Methanosarcina siciliae T4/M: one gene and its partner. The protein of the gene in region 2 binds, or shares a complex with, the protein of the main gene of each other region. Links are inferred from orthologs where the notes say so. Each region holds a gene or a part of one and is shown on either strand. Other genes may lie near its edges.

What was found. Proteins that work in one complex are often made in the same cells at the same time.
Region 1: MSSIT_RS05130 (region 2) and MSSIT_RS03405 share a complex: the UniProt entries of both Methanocaldococcus jannaschii proteins name them as parts of the RNA polymerase complex. The link is inferred for Methanosarcina siciliae T4/M from one-to-one orthologs.

The regions. Positions count from the first base shown.
Region 1 is NZ_CP009506.1:745,838-753,671, reverse strand. Bases 3,443-6,288 are described here. They hold MSSIT_RS03405 (DNA-directed RNA polymerase subunit L), read right to left. Parts: upstream 5,082-6,288; coding sequence 4,803-5,081; downstream 3,443-4,802. Other genes in these bases: MSSIT_RS03400 (exosome complex RNA-binding protein Csl4), read right to left, coding at 5,199-5,813; pscS (O-phospho-L-seryl-tRNA:Cys-tRNA synthase), read right to left, coding at 3,443-4,482. In the rest of the region: MSSIT_RS03425 (ATP-binding protein), read right to left, coding at 1-242; MSSIT_RS03420 (MarR family winged helix-turn-helix transcriptional regulator), read right to left, coding at 1,050-1,496; MSSIT_RS03415 (MFS transporter), read right to left, coding at 1,591-2,805; more of pscS, read right to left, coding at 3,322-3,442; MSSIT_RS03395 (METTL5 family protein), read right to left, coding at 6,572-7,165; diphthamide biosynthesis enzyme Dph2, read right to left, coding at 7,361-7,834. UniProt on the Methanocaldococcus jannaschii protein: DNA-dependent RNA polymerase (RNAP) catalyzes the transcription of DNA into RNA using the four ribonucleoside triphosphates as substrates.
Region 2 is NZ_CP009506.1:1,175,254-1,182,961, reverse strand. The notes cover bases 707-3,426. They hold MSSIT_RS05130 (DNA-directed RNA polymerase subunit H), read right to left. Parts: upstream 2,325-3,426; coding sequence 2,088-2,324; downstream 707-2,087. Other genes in these bases: MSSIT_RS05115 (PAS domain S-box protein), read right to left, coding at 3,085-3,426; MSSIT_RS05135 (DNA-directed RNA polymerase subunit B''), read right to left, coding at 707-1,874. In the rest of the region: rpoB (DNA-directed RNA polymerase subunit B), read right to left, coding at 1-265; more of MSSIT_RS05135, read right to left, coding at 279-706; more of MSSIT_RS05115, read right to left, coding at 3,427-4,938; MSSIT_RS05110 (response regulator), read right to left, coding at 4,991-5,437; MSSIT_RS05105 (response regulator), read right to left, coding at 5,496-5,936; MSSIT_RS05100 (PAS domain S-box protein), read right to left, coding at 6,050-7,708. UniProt on the Methanocaldococcus jannaschii protein: DNA-dependent RNA polymerase (RNAP) catalyzes the transcription of DNA into RNA using the four ribonucleoside triphosphates as substrates.

The DNA of each region.
Region 1 (7,834 bases), 430 kb from region 2 along the record:
GCTACAAAACCGATGAGACGTTCATCTTCGAAATTGAAGTAGTAAACCGGCCTGTTCCCGTAGAAATTTTTACGAATCTGCTTAAGAAGGGTACTTTTTCCGGAACGCCTCAAACCCGAGATCACAAGGACGTGAGGTAGCTTCAAGAATTCGGAAACTTTTTTAAGGGCCTCCCGTTCAACAAGCCTTTCAGATCCTTCTGCCTCAAAAACTGCTTTTTGTTCGCGTATGATTTCTTTCAATACCTGTATATCCATAAAGAGAACAAATCCTGTAGAGGCTGCTGATCAGAGCCTATTGGTTAAGATATGTTTCATTCCGGTAAGAATAAAGCTCTAAAGAAGTTATTAGAAAGATAACCAAGAAGATATTTCATTTTGAATGAAATATTGATTGAGAATATCCGCATTATAAATGAGGATGTAGTTACAAAAAGTCTCATTTCTAATGAGACTTTAAGCAGGTATTAGCTCGTTCCAGATGAAATATCTTTCTATCCCCCACAGGAAAGCCCAAAAGCAAGTATGAATTTCAAAAAACAGGCCCAAAGTAATGAAAGTAATTGAAAGTACTTTCATGGAGTGCGACAAGAAGTTATGCCATGGTGCGACAAGAAGTTATAAAACGTATTGCGTACACGCTATCCCTTCTGTTTGGGAGAATCACACTAAGACATACATTTATGGTAACGTCAATGTGTGAAGCTCTTCGGACAACGTGGAAAGTCTCTAGTCCAATTCAGATAACTCGCTAGGTTAAGGGTTCCATGGGGAACGTAAAGTGAACCATTGTTAATCCCTATTTTTTCCTATTAAAAGGGTCGAAACTTCGTAAGGAGCAACAACGACAAAGAGAGTAGAGGATTCAGTAAAAAGCGAATGCCAATCTTTAATGGATTGGATAGGGTTCAAACTTTGCCCTGATCCGAAAGGATGCAGAATGTGTGCCACGAAAGCGCACCCATGCGGCAGTTCTGTCTCATAAAGTGAAGCTATGTTGCAGAGAAGATGAGGATGGGCCCCTCGGGCTCGCTAAATAGGTATTAAAAGTCATTCACGTTTTTCAGTCATATTTTTAAGGGCGATGCCTAACAGCCTGTTAAACTCCTTCCGTTCATCGTCCTTCATGCCCTGCAATAAAATTTCTTCATTTTCAGCAGCTTTTTTACTCAATACGTTTCTAAACTCAAGTCCTTTTTTTGTCAGCTTGAGGCTGGTATAGCGTGCGTCTGTTTTGCTCTGTTCCCGCTTGATGAAACTTTTTTCCTCCAGCCGCTTTGCAATTCCAATCACCGTCGGATGGGTTAACGCAAGGTGCTTTTGCACATCCAACAAATTGATTTCAGCTTTGTCCTCATTTTTCAAAATGAAGGAAATTACCTCGGCCTGAACAGAAGTCAAATCCTGATCTTTAAGACTTTCGTTCCGGTATTTGACTAAAGCATTACCAAGCTTCCAGACTCTTCTAAGAATTTCGTCTTCAACAATATCTGGCATTTACTTCATCGCCTCAGTAATGTACCACATACCATGTTTAAGATATATTCATTAGGTTTTTATAGAGAACTCCATCAATAAGATCAGCGCTTTTTTAGAAACTTACTTTATTTTTCCCATATACAGCTTTTTTTCCATTCACAGCCTTTTTCCCATGTAACAAATAATACAATAACAGGCATATCGCTCCAATAACTGCCACAACCGTATACATTCCTCTGTAACCAGTAAAAGGAACCAGTAACCCAACCAACAAGGGACCGGTTCCCATTCCTATGTCTGAGAACGCAAAATAGGTTGAATTCGCCAACCCCATACGATGTTGTGGAGTTATTTTAACAGAAATGGCCTGAGTGCTGGATTGTATAGCCCCAAATCCAAGACCTATTAAAGCTGCAGATAATAAAAGTATATAACCGTGATGAGCCTGACTAAACAGGACCATACCAGTTGTAAATATCAGAATCGCCGGGTACATGATTGAATTTTCACCCTTGAGATCAAACAACCGGCCAATAACCGGTCTCGAAATTAAGATTATTATAGCATACACTAAAAAAAAGAAGCTGGCTGCACTCATAAGATGAATTTCCTGTGAGTACACCTCAAGGAAGGACACGACGCTTGAATAACACATGAAAATAAACATACAAACGATTGAAATTGGAACTACCTTCGGTTCAAAGAAATTATTGAATTTGAACCCCTTCATTATAGTCAACTGTTCTTTTGTTAGTTCCATCTCACGTAAAGATGATAAAAACGGTAAAACCAAAAGGCCAGTTGCTGACGCAATTGTACAGGCAGTAAAAATCATGCTGAAACTGCCGTGCTGACTGAGGAACATACCTAAAAACGGACCGACGGCTGTTGCAAGTATCTGGCTTAATCCAAAATAAGCAATACCTTCACCTTTCCTTTCCGCAGGAATGATATTCGCAACGATTGTAGCTGTTGCTGTGGTAGTAATACCAAATGCTATTCCATGAAGAAAGCGGACTGCAAGCAGGATGACTACATTATTAACTCCAAAGTATAACAACGTCATAAATAAACTCAAAAATACTCCTGAATAAAGTGTCTTCTTATGACCTATCCGTCCGATCCATTTTCCGATAAACAGACGCGCAAAAAGCCCACCAATTATGAATATACTGGCAGAAAAGCCGGCTTCACCCGGAGATGAGTCAAATGTATTCATTGCATATCCGGAGACAATTATCATTAATAAGTAAAAGTTTAAAGCAGCGAGTAAATTTTCAATGAAAATGAGTACGAAATCTTTAGTCCACAACTTTGATTTTGGCAAGTTAAGACAGTCTCCTTAATTATTCTCTAAAAATACCTTTCAGATCGACTGTATGTGCCAGTTGCTTTGCGTGTTTAGAAAAGACATATATGCTAGAAATATCTGCACATATGCCAATCGTAACTGTTTGTTGACCTATTAGACCACTGGCTGTTTCGATTATGTCAGCTTTTTTATAGACTGAACGATTATCAGTCATTAAAATTTGAAGTCGTCTTACTAATTGTATTTGAGAGAATAAGTAGTTAACTACCTATTTTAGGAAGAACATTGTGAAAGAGAAACTATTTCAGAAATATCCAGTTCATAAAGCGATTTTACCACTGTAAATGCCCCCGTCCTGAAATACTTATTACTGTCGTACAATATGACCGACACATGGAAAGGGAAGAGAAGGAGACCGCGTCAAGGCAAAGCAAAAAATCTACTTGACAGATTAAAAAAATGTTCAGGATGCCCGGGGCAAAGAAAATGATTAAAATTACTCCCGGGCTTCAAAAAATAAATTGAGTGGGCTTAAATGTTCTCGTATTTCTTCAGGATCTCCTCAAAAGAATCCGCAACAACGCCGAGCTTTTCTTTTCCGAGCCCGAAAGTGCTGAGCTTGAAGTATTTCGTAAGCCCGGACTTGATACCGTGAATGTTTCTTTCTTTGAGCTCTTTGTAGAGGAAATACCTGCCTTTCTTGACCTTCTGGGAAATCTCGTAGAAGCCGGGAGCTTCAAAGAACATAAGGTCGTGAGAATGGGGTTTCTGCCCGCGCTGGATAAAGCCCATGTCCTCAAGCCTTGCAGAGAACCACCGGGCGTTTTCGACTTCCTGGTCCCAGTTACTGACGCGCTTTACCACTTCTGGAAAAGATGCAATCATAGTCATAACCGTTGCCCCACGGGCAGTGCAGCCAAGAAGTTCGACTTCCTTTACCTTGCTGTATATAGATTTTCTGAATACGATTGGGGCATATTCTTCGCTTACGCCGAGCACTCCGACAGGCCCGGAGGCTGCCATTGACTTATGCCCGCTACCCACTATAAAGTCAGCTCCGATTTCTTTTGCGGATACGGGCATTCTTCCCACACAGTACGCCCCGTTCAGGAGAAGAGGGACATCATACTCATGGCAGACGGATGCGATCTTTTCCGCATCCGGGATGTTTCCGTAGCTCCCGTCAGGATATGTTACAAGGGCAAGAACGGGGGGTCTTCCACTTTCCTTTGTGACCTCTTCGATTGCTGTCCCGTACCCTTCGGGATCAAGATAGTATTCGGGGCTGCCTGCATGTGGCACCACTTTTACATTCAGACCGGCTCTCTCGGCTGCAACATAAGAGGAGTAATGGGCAAGCCCGTCAAGCACGATCCAGTCCCCGGGCTTGCCCATGGAATGCATAACCGCAAATTTAGACTCTCTTGCCCCGTTTGTAACCCTTGCCTCATCACAGCCTAAAAACTCAGGGAGAGCTTTATGTACGAAATCATGGATAGGGGGTTTTTTAATCTGATCCAGAATCCCACCACAGAAGTCGCAGACAGAGTAACCGTCTCCCCATTCCACAAGGGTCTGCCTGGCTGCCTCGGTCAAAAGTCCGCCAGTCTGCAGAGGGTCGATATTTATGCTGCCGAGGGTTTCTCGCTTTATGAAACCATACTTCTGTAAAGATGAGTCGTCAAGTGTCATTTTATTTATACCTCAGTGATAACGGTAAATTTCCTATTCAAACGATAAATTTCTCCTCTGGTTTCTGTCCGGGTTATGAGAGCAGATCTGAGAAAATTAACTGCCTGAAGCTCTATATAATCAGTGATATATCAGGAATTCATAAAAAGGTATTCCAGAAGCAACTTACAAATAGACAGTAAAATCCCGTAAAACTTCTCGTGAAGGCGAACGAAATACTATCCGGAAACCCTTATCTAAAGTATATGGAGCAGGAGAAAGCCCCTGGAAAGAAAAAAAGGCAAAACGTCTTTTAAGAGACGTCCTGCAAGTCATCGGCTTCAGGCATTTGCTGCCTTGTTGAAGACATCGATGAACTCATCACACTGAGCAATAATGATTGCTGCCGCTTCCTTTAAGACCAGAATCGGGTCTGTACCATCGGTTTTGATGTAAAGGATAGGGTCACTGATGCTCACGTGTTTCATGTCGTAGAAAGCCGCTTCAACCCTTTCATCTTTGATCAGGAGGTCCTTAAGAAGATTGAGAAGGGTATGAGTTTCGCCTATAAGCTCGACTTCAAGCTCGCTATTTGTTTTATTAAGAATGTTCAGTTCCATTGGTGACCACCTGTAAATGGTGAGTGATATAGCTGGCTATATTACAGCCTGCCGCAAAATGCATAATCCGTCATAACATGCCGAACCCTGCATAAAGTAAGATGGGGAAAGAGAAATTTACTGGATTCCTTTCCCGTACTCGGTTGAGATCTTGCGGGTTTCAGTCATATTGCAGACCGGGCATTTAAGCTTTTTCCCTTCCAGGACAAGTTCGCCTCTGCAGTTTGAGCAGTAAGCTTTTACAACTCCAAGGGAATCTTCGGATGTTGTAAGGCGCATTCTGTCAACGTCAATGACTCTGGCTTTTATGATATCAGAGGGTCTGAACTCATCTGAGAGTCTCTTTACATAGGAGTCCCTCACATTTGAAACATGGACATCCCCTGGCCTTGAGTTGACAATTTCCCTGTTCTCTTTTCCTTCTATGCCTGCAACTTCCACCATCGCCCCGGACTCGCGGACGTCAGTGATCTTGCCGTAAACTATGTCCCCTACCTTAAGGATATTTGGGGTAAGGGTTTTTGGCTTAACCGAGACCACTCTGGCTTTTCTGTCAATGAGCACACTTCCTGTGGCAGTGGAATAGATATCCCCACCAATTATTGTGGCCCCGGAACCTGGCTTAAACTCTTCTGTAGTTCCGACAAGTTCACCCGGAAGGACAAAGCCTCCTTTTTCAAGGTCTTCTTCAGATCTGACGGGTTCTCTGGCTGGCGGCCTGAACCCCGGCATTTCCTTCCTATCTCGGGGAGATTTCTTAGAATATGGGAATCTTCTCTTTTTTCCAAGGTCACCTTTGAACTGGTCCTTTGACTGATCTCTGGACCCACGGGACTGACCTTTAAACTGATCCCTTGAACGACCTTTAAACTGGTCTCTGGACTGGCCGCGGGACTGATTTTTAAACTGATCCCTTGGCTGATCCCTTGGCTGGCCCTTAAACTGTTCCCTGCTTTCTGCAGCTACCGGAACCGATTTTTCAGCAACCGGTTTTCCTTCCCCAGGGCCTGTTAATTTTTTCCTGGTAGTCTTATTTTTTCGGATTCTAATAATGATCCCTCATTCGAATTATCGTTAATAGTAGGTGTAAATAAGTTGTTTTATCGAATTTCAGAAATTTTCAGAGAGTTTTTGGCGGCAATTGAACCCATAGAGAATTTGTCCTCGGGAGGAATAAGGATCAATCTCCTTCCGAAGTATTTTCCAGTCAATTCTTCCCTTACAGATGGCATACGTTTCTATGTATACAGATTGTTTTGCAGAGCAAATATTATTATAAAGTAGCCATCCAATTACCAGAATTACCTCCCCGATATATCTATCCAAACCTGGGATATTTCATTGTTGTGGAGAATTCCATTGTTACGGATATTCTCTACACCATTGACAAGTTCTCTATACAAGAGATTTATTATTCCGCCTTTCAAAGTGAGATCTGAAGATGCAAAGCTGTAAAACACGAAGCCGGAAATGGCTCCTGAACACAAGCTTTATTTATGAACAGAAATCCTGTAAATCTCTACCTCAATAATTTCTCTTTCTTTTTGATGGAAGTCGAAAGTCCTTTTAAGAGGAAATTTCGCAACGTATGAGTGTGTAATGACCGCAGGCTTAATGAACTTTTGGATAAAAGCAAGGCTTCCACGGTTGTGGATGGAATATATTACCTCACTTGTTCTTAATGCTGACGAAAGAAACGGCCTATCCCTGCCTTTAACTCTTGCCCCGAAAGGAGGATTCATAAGTGTGGTTTTTAAGTGCCCTGAAACGTCCGAAATATCCGAGCAAATGAACTCAACCTCCACTCCGACCTTTTTGGCATTTTTTCTGGCAACCTCAAGCGCTATTGGGTCCGTATCATATCCCACGACCTTCCTGGCTCCCAAAAGTTTTGCCCCTATTGCAAGAATCCCTGTACCGCAGCCCAGGTCCTGGACCGATTCTTTAAGGTCTCCCTGCATGTAAGCAAAATGGAGGATTTCCGCCGCAAGAGGAGAAGGGGTCTGGTATTGCTCCAGCTCAAGTTCGGGACTGGAAAAATCTTCTACTTCTTCAAGCAGCATCTCAAGTTTTCTCTGTTTCATGTCTGTTGAATTTTATTGGTTTCACATTTGATGCGCATTCTCTGTTTCGTTTTTCAAGTACTCTCGGATTTCTTTGTGAGTATTCTCGGATTTCTTTGTGAATATTCTCAGATTTCTTTGTGAGTATTCTCGGATTTCTTTGTGAATATTCTCAGATTTCTTTGTGAGTATTCTCGGATTTATATCCGTAAAGGGTTATACAGGCTCCTCGGTAATTTCATCGAGTACAAGCCTTTCCCATTCCCGTTCTTCAAGCACGATCTCAAACTCCTGGGGAGTCAGCATTGGAGAGGGGAAACGGCCAACTTCGTCCACGGCAAGCCGTGGGCAGGCAGTATTTACAAAAGCATCCACTTTGAACTGAAGTAACTGGTCAGGGGTTACGAGATCGATAAGGATCAGGTGAGCTTCTTTTCCGTGTTTTTTTGCAATTTCTTTGAGAGAAGAGGCGAGTTCCATCCTCATCTGTCCGTTTTTGCTTGAGACAATGATCCCGAAAACCTGTGCATCCAGAGACTTTGCAATTACCGCACTCCGCTGGCGGAGAATCCTTGAAGGGTCAACTTCCCGGACTTCTCCGGAAAAGGGGTCAGCTGCAAGGACACGTTTTTTTGTAGAAAGGGCTACCCCCAGCGGATGGAAGTCCCCGCTTCCGATATAAAGGTACTC
Region 2 (7,708 bases):
CATAGGTGATTTCTTTGTTCTTCAATTTCTGTATGTGCTCTTCAGTTACCTTGAGAGCGCCGTTTTCCACAACAACGAGAGGTCTTCTTGCCCTGCCCATATCGGAGTTTATAATTACTTCCCTGGTATTATCGTTAAGAGCTATGTTGACCTGTCTGGATATGAACCCCTGCCGCCTCATTTTTCGGAGCTCTTCTGCGAGTTCCGCAGGGTTGTCATGGGTCCCTACGAGCTCACCGTTTATGAATACTTTTGCTTTAGTCATCTAACATCAACCCTCAGTCCCCGAACGCTGATCCGGAGTCGTCCGCATCTGAATAATCGTAGAAGTCTTCCTCTTTGTACTTTGTTTCGATTTCCGGAGTTTCTTCAAACTCTTCAATAATCTCTTCCCCGAACTCGTCGAGCAGGATTTCCTTGATCTTTGCCGGTATTTCGGGTACCTTCACAACTACTTTTTCGACATTGAGGTCGTAGAGTATCTTTTTAATGCTCTCAGTTTCCTCTATTCCAGTGGAGAGCTCGACCATTTCGGCAAAGTTTTTTACGAGACCACAATTGGGTCCTTCAGGGGTCTCGGAAGGGCAGAGCCGCCCCCATTGAGTTGCGTGCAGGTCACGGGCTTCGAAGTGTGGCTGGGCCCTTGAAAGCGGGGAAATTACACGGCGCAGGTGGGAAAGGGTAGAAATATAATCGTTACGGTCAAGAAGCTGGGAAACACCCGTCCTTCCTCCTACCCAATTCCCTGTTGCCAGGGGATGCTGCAGGCGGTCGGTCAGGACGTCTGCCCTTACAATCGTAGCGACGTTAAGTTCCCTGTTCCTCATGTTTGCACGTTCGAGCTGGTACTTTATGTCCCTTGCAAGCCTGTTAAAGGATACCCTGAAAAGGTCTTCCATCAGGTCGCCTGCGAGTTTCAGCCTCTTGTTTGCGTAGTGGTCTTTGTCGTCTTCGGTACGCTTTCCAAGTGCGAGCTCGAAGCAGGACTCGGCCATTCTTGCCAGGAAATGAGCCTTTGGGACCCTGTCTCTCATATCGTTTCCGAGGTGTGGGAAAAGATACCTGTCAATAACGTAGTTTGCTCTCTTTATCTGGTATTCCTTGGCCTGTCCGGCAGCAACCCTCGCCCCGATCTTCTCAATGGCCTCTTCCTGGGTTTCGACTTCGGCTTCTTCAAGGTTTTCCAGCATGAATTTGATGATTTCGGGATCACTTGAAACTGCATTTACTATATCTTCGTCAGTTACTATCCCGAGAGCCCTCATGAGTGTAATAAAGTATACTCTGCCGGATATGGAAGGGAAAGATACTTCAAGCAGGGACTTTCTCCCTCTTTCCACAATTACGAGTGCTCTGTACCCTCTTTTCTGGGAAAAGACCTTTGCGACCTCTATGGAGTCACCGTAACGTTCTCCGTACTCAACAAGAATTTTGTTGGGGGCAAGGTCTTCCAGGGTCATAACTACCCTTTCAGTACCTCCGATAATGAAATATCCCCCCGGATCAAGGGGATCTTCCCCATAGCGAACTTTCTCTGGCTCGCTAAGGCCGAGAAGATTGCAGATCTTGGATTTGACCATGATGGGAAGCTGCCCGATCTTTGCTTCCATTACTTCGGATTCGATCCCTTCTTTTACGACACTCATCTCCAGGTAGAGGGGGCCTGAGTACGAAAGGTTTCTGAGCCTTGCTTCGTTGGGGTAAAGCTTTTCTATTGCCCCGTCCGCCTCCTTTACCACCGGATGTTCTACCCTGATCTTGCCGAGTTTGAGGTAGGTGTCTTCAATGTCGGTTTCTATAATCTTCTGTTCATCAATGATCTTTTGCAGCCCGTAATCTATAAACTTGTTAAATGAGTCTATATGGTGCTGCACTATCTTGTCCCGTGTAAAATAAGCCTGCGACAGTATACTGCTTTCTAACGCGATGATAGCACCCTCTTTGCTTTATTAAAATGAAAATTAATAAACGATGATCCCAAGATCTTTATGCAGTCGTTGAATCTTTCCGTACGGTGGTGCATGGGATTCAAAAAGACGTTCAGTGAAAAAAATTCGGTCATGCAAGCGGTTAAAACTCCCCCCCACTTACTCGATCACAAGTCTGTAATAATCTGCCTCCCCTGCAGTTTGACTCTTCCTTGTGATTTTCACAACATCTCCGACGACAGCTCCTATTTCTTTACTAGCAGGATCCTGCACTTTAATTTTCGGAAGCTGTTCTTTCTCAATTAAATATTTGCTTAAAACAGACTTTAATTCTCCCTCTGAAATAATTTCATGTTTAGGGACTGACTCATGGTCGAGCAGGCTGAATTTTGTCAAATCCTTTCCTCCAAAAATAAAGCATCATAAAAAGACTTTTAGACGTTTCCTGCGGATGGCCTCTCCGCCGGTCTTATTAAGAACATGGCGGGCCCGTAGGGATTTGAACCCTAGGCCGACTGGTTAAAAGCCAGTCGCTCTGCCTGACTGAGCTACGGGCCCAGTTTGTTTATCTCTCCACTTCTGCATTTTGCACCATGGAAGGCTAATTTCTTAGCATGCAACCCTGCTGCCCCGCTGCATCAGGGAGCACCTCTTACACCGGTGCAACCCTCTAATTATAACTATACTATTTATAGTTTATGCCATGTTTGCTTTTTTTCTTCAAATTTCTGTAAATTATAGCTAAATTTCTTTGGCATGTGTTGAATTTATACAAATATTTTTCCTCATTTCCCGGAAAGCTATATGTACGAGAATTTTCACTTTTTAAAAAGTAAAGTTCAATTCGATTTGTTTCTCCACATATTCGGGTCAAACGGTAATTTTTGCCCCGATTTTGAGCCACCCGCCGCTTTCCCGAAAGCATCCTCCAAAAAAGAAGTATCAATTAAAGGTTACTTAATATGTTGTTACTTAATATGTTACTTAATTAAAGGTTACTTAATATGGTTACTTAATATAGTACTCCAAACATCCAATACTCCAAATATCCGATACTCCAAATATCCGATACTCCAAATATCCGATACTCCAAATATCTCGAAATTAACCCTCAAATCAGAACCGAGTAATAAACGATTTCCCCCGAAACAGATTCTTACTGCTTTTGTTTTACTGCAATTTTTATGATGAATTCAGTTCCGGAATCTATTTTCAATTCAATTTTTCCATCTAACTGATCTACCAGAATGGTAACCAGCTGCAGCCCAAGAGTACAGGGGCTTTCTGTATTAACACTTTCAGGAATGCCCACCCCGTTATCCGAAATTGTCAGAATAAGATTGAGGTTCTCATTATCGTTTCTTGTATTATTCCTTTCGGGGTTTTCGACTCCGGTATCTACTCCGGTATCTACTCCGGTATTTTCTACGCTGTTACTCTTGCATTCCCGGTTTTCTTCTCTGCAAAGTCTTATTTTAACCATTCCTTTATCTCTCTCCGGGAATGCGTGTTTGAAGGAATTTGAAACGAGTTCGTTGACAATTATCCCTAACGGGACAGCCGTATCCATGTCAAGGAAAGTTTTTTCTTCTATTTCCAGATGCAAATGGGCTTTATGATCTCCAATGTTGTAACACTCGAAGATATTCTCTACCAGCTTTTGCAGGTATGCTGCAAAATTCAGAGTGCCAATTTCCCCGGACTCGTATAGTTCTTCATGGATTAAAGCCATGGAGATAACCCGATTCTGGCTTTCCCTGAAGGCCTGCCTGACAGTGGGGTCTTCAAACTTTTCAGCCTGGAGGTCGAGCAGAGAAGAAATTACCTGCAGATTATTCTTGATCCTGTGATGAATTTCTTTTATGCGGGATTCTTTCATCGCAACAAGGGCTTCTTCTGCCATTTTTCTCTCGGTTATGTCATAAACAAAGCCCTGATAAAGCTCTTTATTCTCTTCGGAAATATTCTGGACAATTTCATGTATCCAGCGAATTTCTCCGTCTTTTTTCCTGATCCTATACTCGTGCTTGACAACTGCGTTTGGAGTAACTTCCATTTTGTGTACTTTTTCCAGGAACCCTATGATGTCTTCAGGCTCCACAATTTCTCGCCAGTGCAGTTTTCCGGAAAGGAAATCTTCTTTCGCATATCCCGTGAGTTCTTCAACAGCTCCATGTAAAAAAATAGGAACAAAGTTTTCATCCAGCTGAGCGCCTATCCCCCTGAAGTTCTGCAGATATGACTGGACACGCTCCTCACTTTTTAAAAGTTCTTCTTCTGCTTTTTTTTTCTCGGTTATATCTCTGGAAATAATTGAGATAGCAGTCAGGTTTTCAGAGCCACCAAAAACCGGAGAAAGGGTTATTGAGACCTTTATCTCCATGCCGTCCTTTCTTAACATTGAAGTCTCATAATGATAGATTTTCTCTCCTTTTTTAATCCTCTCAACTAACTCTTTGGTCTCTCCGACCAGAAGGGGATGGGCCAGGATGGACATGTGCTTTCCGAGAATTTCTTCAGCCGAATAACCATAAATTTGCTCCGCACCTTTGTTCCAGCTGACAATAATACCATCAAGAGACTCGGTCACAATCCCATCATTTGACGACTCCACAATATTTGCTAAGCTTTGAGCCTTCTCTTCCGCCTTCTTGCGTTCAATGGAATAGCGGATAGAACGTACTAATAACCTGCCGTCTGCTTGCCCTTTGACTAAATAGTCCTGAGCACCTTTTTTTACAGCCTCGATTCCGGTTTTTTCATCATTCATGCCAGTTAATATGATTATAGGAGTTCGTGAATTTCTGCCATTAATCTCAAGAAAGGTGTCGATGCCGTCGCTATCTGGCAATCTCAGATCTGACAATATAACATCAAATGAATGCTCCTTGAGAAGATCCAAACCCTCATTAAGGGTTTCGGCGCTTTTCAGTTCAAATGGGAAGTTGGCGAAATCTTCGAGTAATTCTTCAATTAGATTCGCATCCCCTGGATTATCCTCAAAAAGCAATATTTGAACCTTTTTCTCCATGCTGAACAGTCCTATCCGGGTCACTCTGAGCTTATTTTGACGGCAGTTTCACAACTTCAAGCCAGAAATCTTCTATGGATTTAATTACCCTTATGAATTGATCAAAGTCGACAGGTTTAGTAACATATGCGTTGGCGTGAAGATTATAGGATTTGAGTATATCTTCTTCAGCTTTGGAAGTGGTTAGAACTACCACAGGTATATTCTTCAGGTCATCATCTTCCTTTATTTCTTCAAGGACCTCTCTTCCGTCCTTTTTCGGCAAATTCAGATCCAGAAGGATTATATCCGGGCGTGAAATGCCAGAAAACTGCTTTTTCCCGCGTAAAAAAAGTATTGCTTCTTCTCCGTCCTCTACAATGTGAAGATTGTTCCTGATTTTTGCTTCTTCGAAAACCTCTTCAATTAACCCGACATCTCCTTCACTATCCTCTACTAATAGAATTTCTATAGGTTTAGCAGCTACATTTGTTTTCATTTATATGGACCTTCTTAACTGGTTAGGCAAAATAGAAATTTTGAACATTATTATCTTTTTATGAAAGATTTACGACTTCAAGCCAGAAATTTTCTATGGATTTAATTACCTTTATGAATTGGTCAAAGTCAACAGGCTTGGGGACATATGCATTGGCATGAAGCTTATAAGATTCAAGTATGTCTTCTTCAGCTCTGGAAGTGGTTAAAACAACTACAGGTATTTTTTTAAGGTCTTTATTTTTTTTTATTTCTCCAAGCACTTCACGTCCGTCTTTTTTCGGTAAATTCAAATCGAGGAGAATTATTCCAGGGCGCGGGACATCTGAAAATTTTCCCTCTCTAAGTAAGAAATGTACCGCCTCTTCTCCGTCTTCTACAACATAAAGTTTATTCCGGACTTTTGAGCTTTCGAAGACTTCTTCAATTAACCCAACATCTCCTTTGTTATCTTCCACCAAAAGAATATCTACCGGTTTAAATGCCGTGCATGTTTCCATTTACAAACCCTTCTTAATTACAAGGTAAAATTTTAAATTTTTTTTATCTCGGACAAAAAGCTTATCGGGGTTTAGCCGGTCCCAAGAATCAAATTTTCACTCCTCAATTTTATTTAATGCAATTTTTCAAAGCTGGCCGATAAAGTGAAATAAAAAGTTGAACCTCTTCCCGGCTCAGACTCTACCCATATGTCTCCTCCATGCCTTTCTATTATTTTTTTACAAATTGAAAGCCCGATTCCCGTTCCCGGATAGTCTTCCCTTTTATGCAGCCTTTTAAATAATTCAAAGATCTTCTCCGCATATTTGGGATCAATTCCAATTCCATTGTCCTGCACCGAAAATCGCCACTTGTCACCTTCGTTCTCCGCGGAAACATGAATTTTTGGGGTTTCTTTACTGCGGAATTTTATTGCATTGCTGATCAGGTTCTGAAATACCTGAGTCAGCTGAGTGCCGTCTGCCATTATCTCAGGCAAAGAATCGTATGATACGGTAGCTTCATTTTCTTTTATGGAAAACTCCAGATCAGATAACACGTATTTCAAAATAGATTCGCAATCAGTAGGTTCTAATTCTCTTGCTTTGGTGGTTACTCGGGAAAATTCAAGGAGATCATTTATCAGGCTCTGCATACGAGAGGCTCCGTCCACGGCAAAATAGATGTATTTATCAGCCCTTTCGTCAAGTTCGCCCTGATATCTCCTTTGTAAAAGCTGCAAATAACTTGCTATCATCCTTAACGGTTCCTGTAAGTCGTGGGACGATACGTAAGCGAACTGCTCCAGGTCTGCGTTTGAGCGGGCAAGTTCTTCCAATTTCAGTTCTAATATTTCTTCTGCTTTCTTTAGTTCGGTAATATCCCTGGCGGCAGCAAAAACTCCAATAACCTTACCGGATTCATCCCTGTAAATAGAAGCATTATATAATACGGGAGTTACACTTCCATTCCTGTGCTGGATTTCAAGCGCATAATCCAGCACTGATCCTTTTCTGAATACTTGCTGATATCCTTCCTCGGCTTTTTCAGGCTCAGTGAAATAATTCGTAAAATCAGTACCTATAAGTTCGCTCCTTGAATAGCCCGTAATCTGTTCCGTGGCTTTATTTACATCTGTTATTTTTCCATCAGGACCTATAGTGACAAGAGGATCGAGACTGGCTTCGAGCAGGCTGCGGTTATAAATGTTTGATAACCTCAAAGCTTCTTCTGCTTTCTTACGTTCGGTAATATTTCTGGCAATAGCAGAGAGTGCCATAATCTTTCCAGAGTCATCAAAAACCGGAGAAAGAGCTACTGATATATCTACTAATGTACTGTCCTTCTTTAACCGTACAGTTTCGTAGTGGTTGATTCCTTCTCCCTGTTTAATCCTTTCAATTAACTGTTTTATTTCTCCTTCAAGATTAGCCGGTTCAAGCACTGACATTTTTTTTCCGAGGATTTCTTCAGCCGAGTAACCATAAACCTTTTCTGCCCCTATGTTCCAGCTGGTAATCATACCATCCAGAGACATAGTTATAACGGCGTCATCTGACGATTCCACAGCACTCACAAGTGTCTTAATTTTCTCTCCTGCTTTCTTAAGTTCAGTAATGTCTCTGGCTGCAGCAAAAACCCCGATAACTTCCCCGGTCTCACCCCGGTAAACTGAAGCGTTATACAGAACATGAGTTATATGCCCGTCTCTATGTAGAATCTCCAGCGGGTAGTCCCTTACCAGCCCTTCCTGAAACACATGCATGTAACTTTCTTTTGCTTTCTCAGGCTC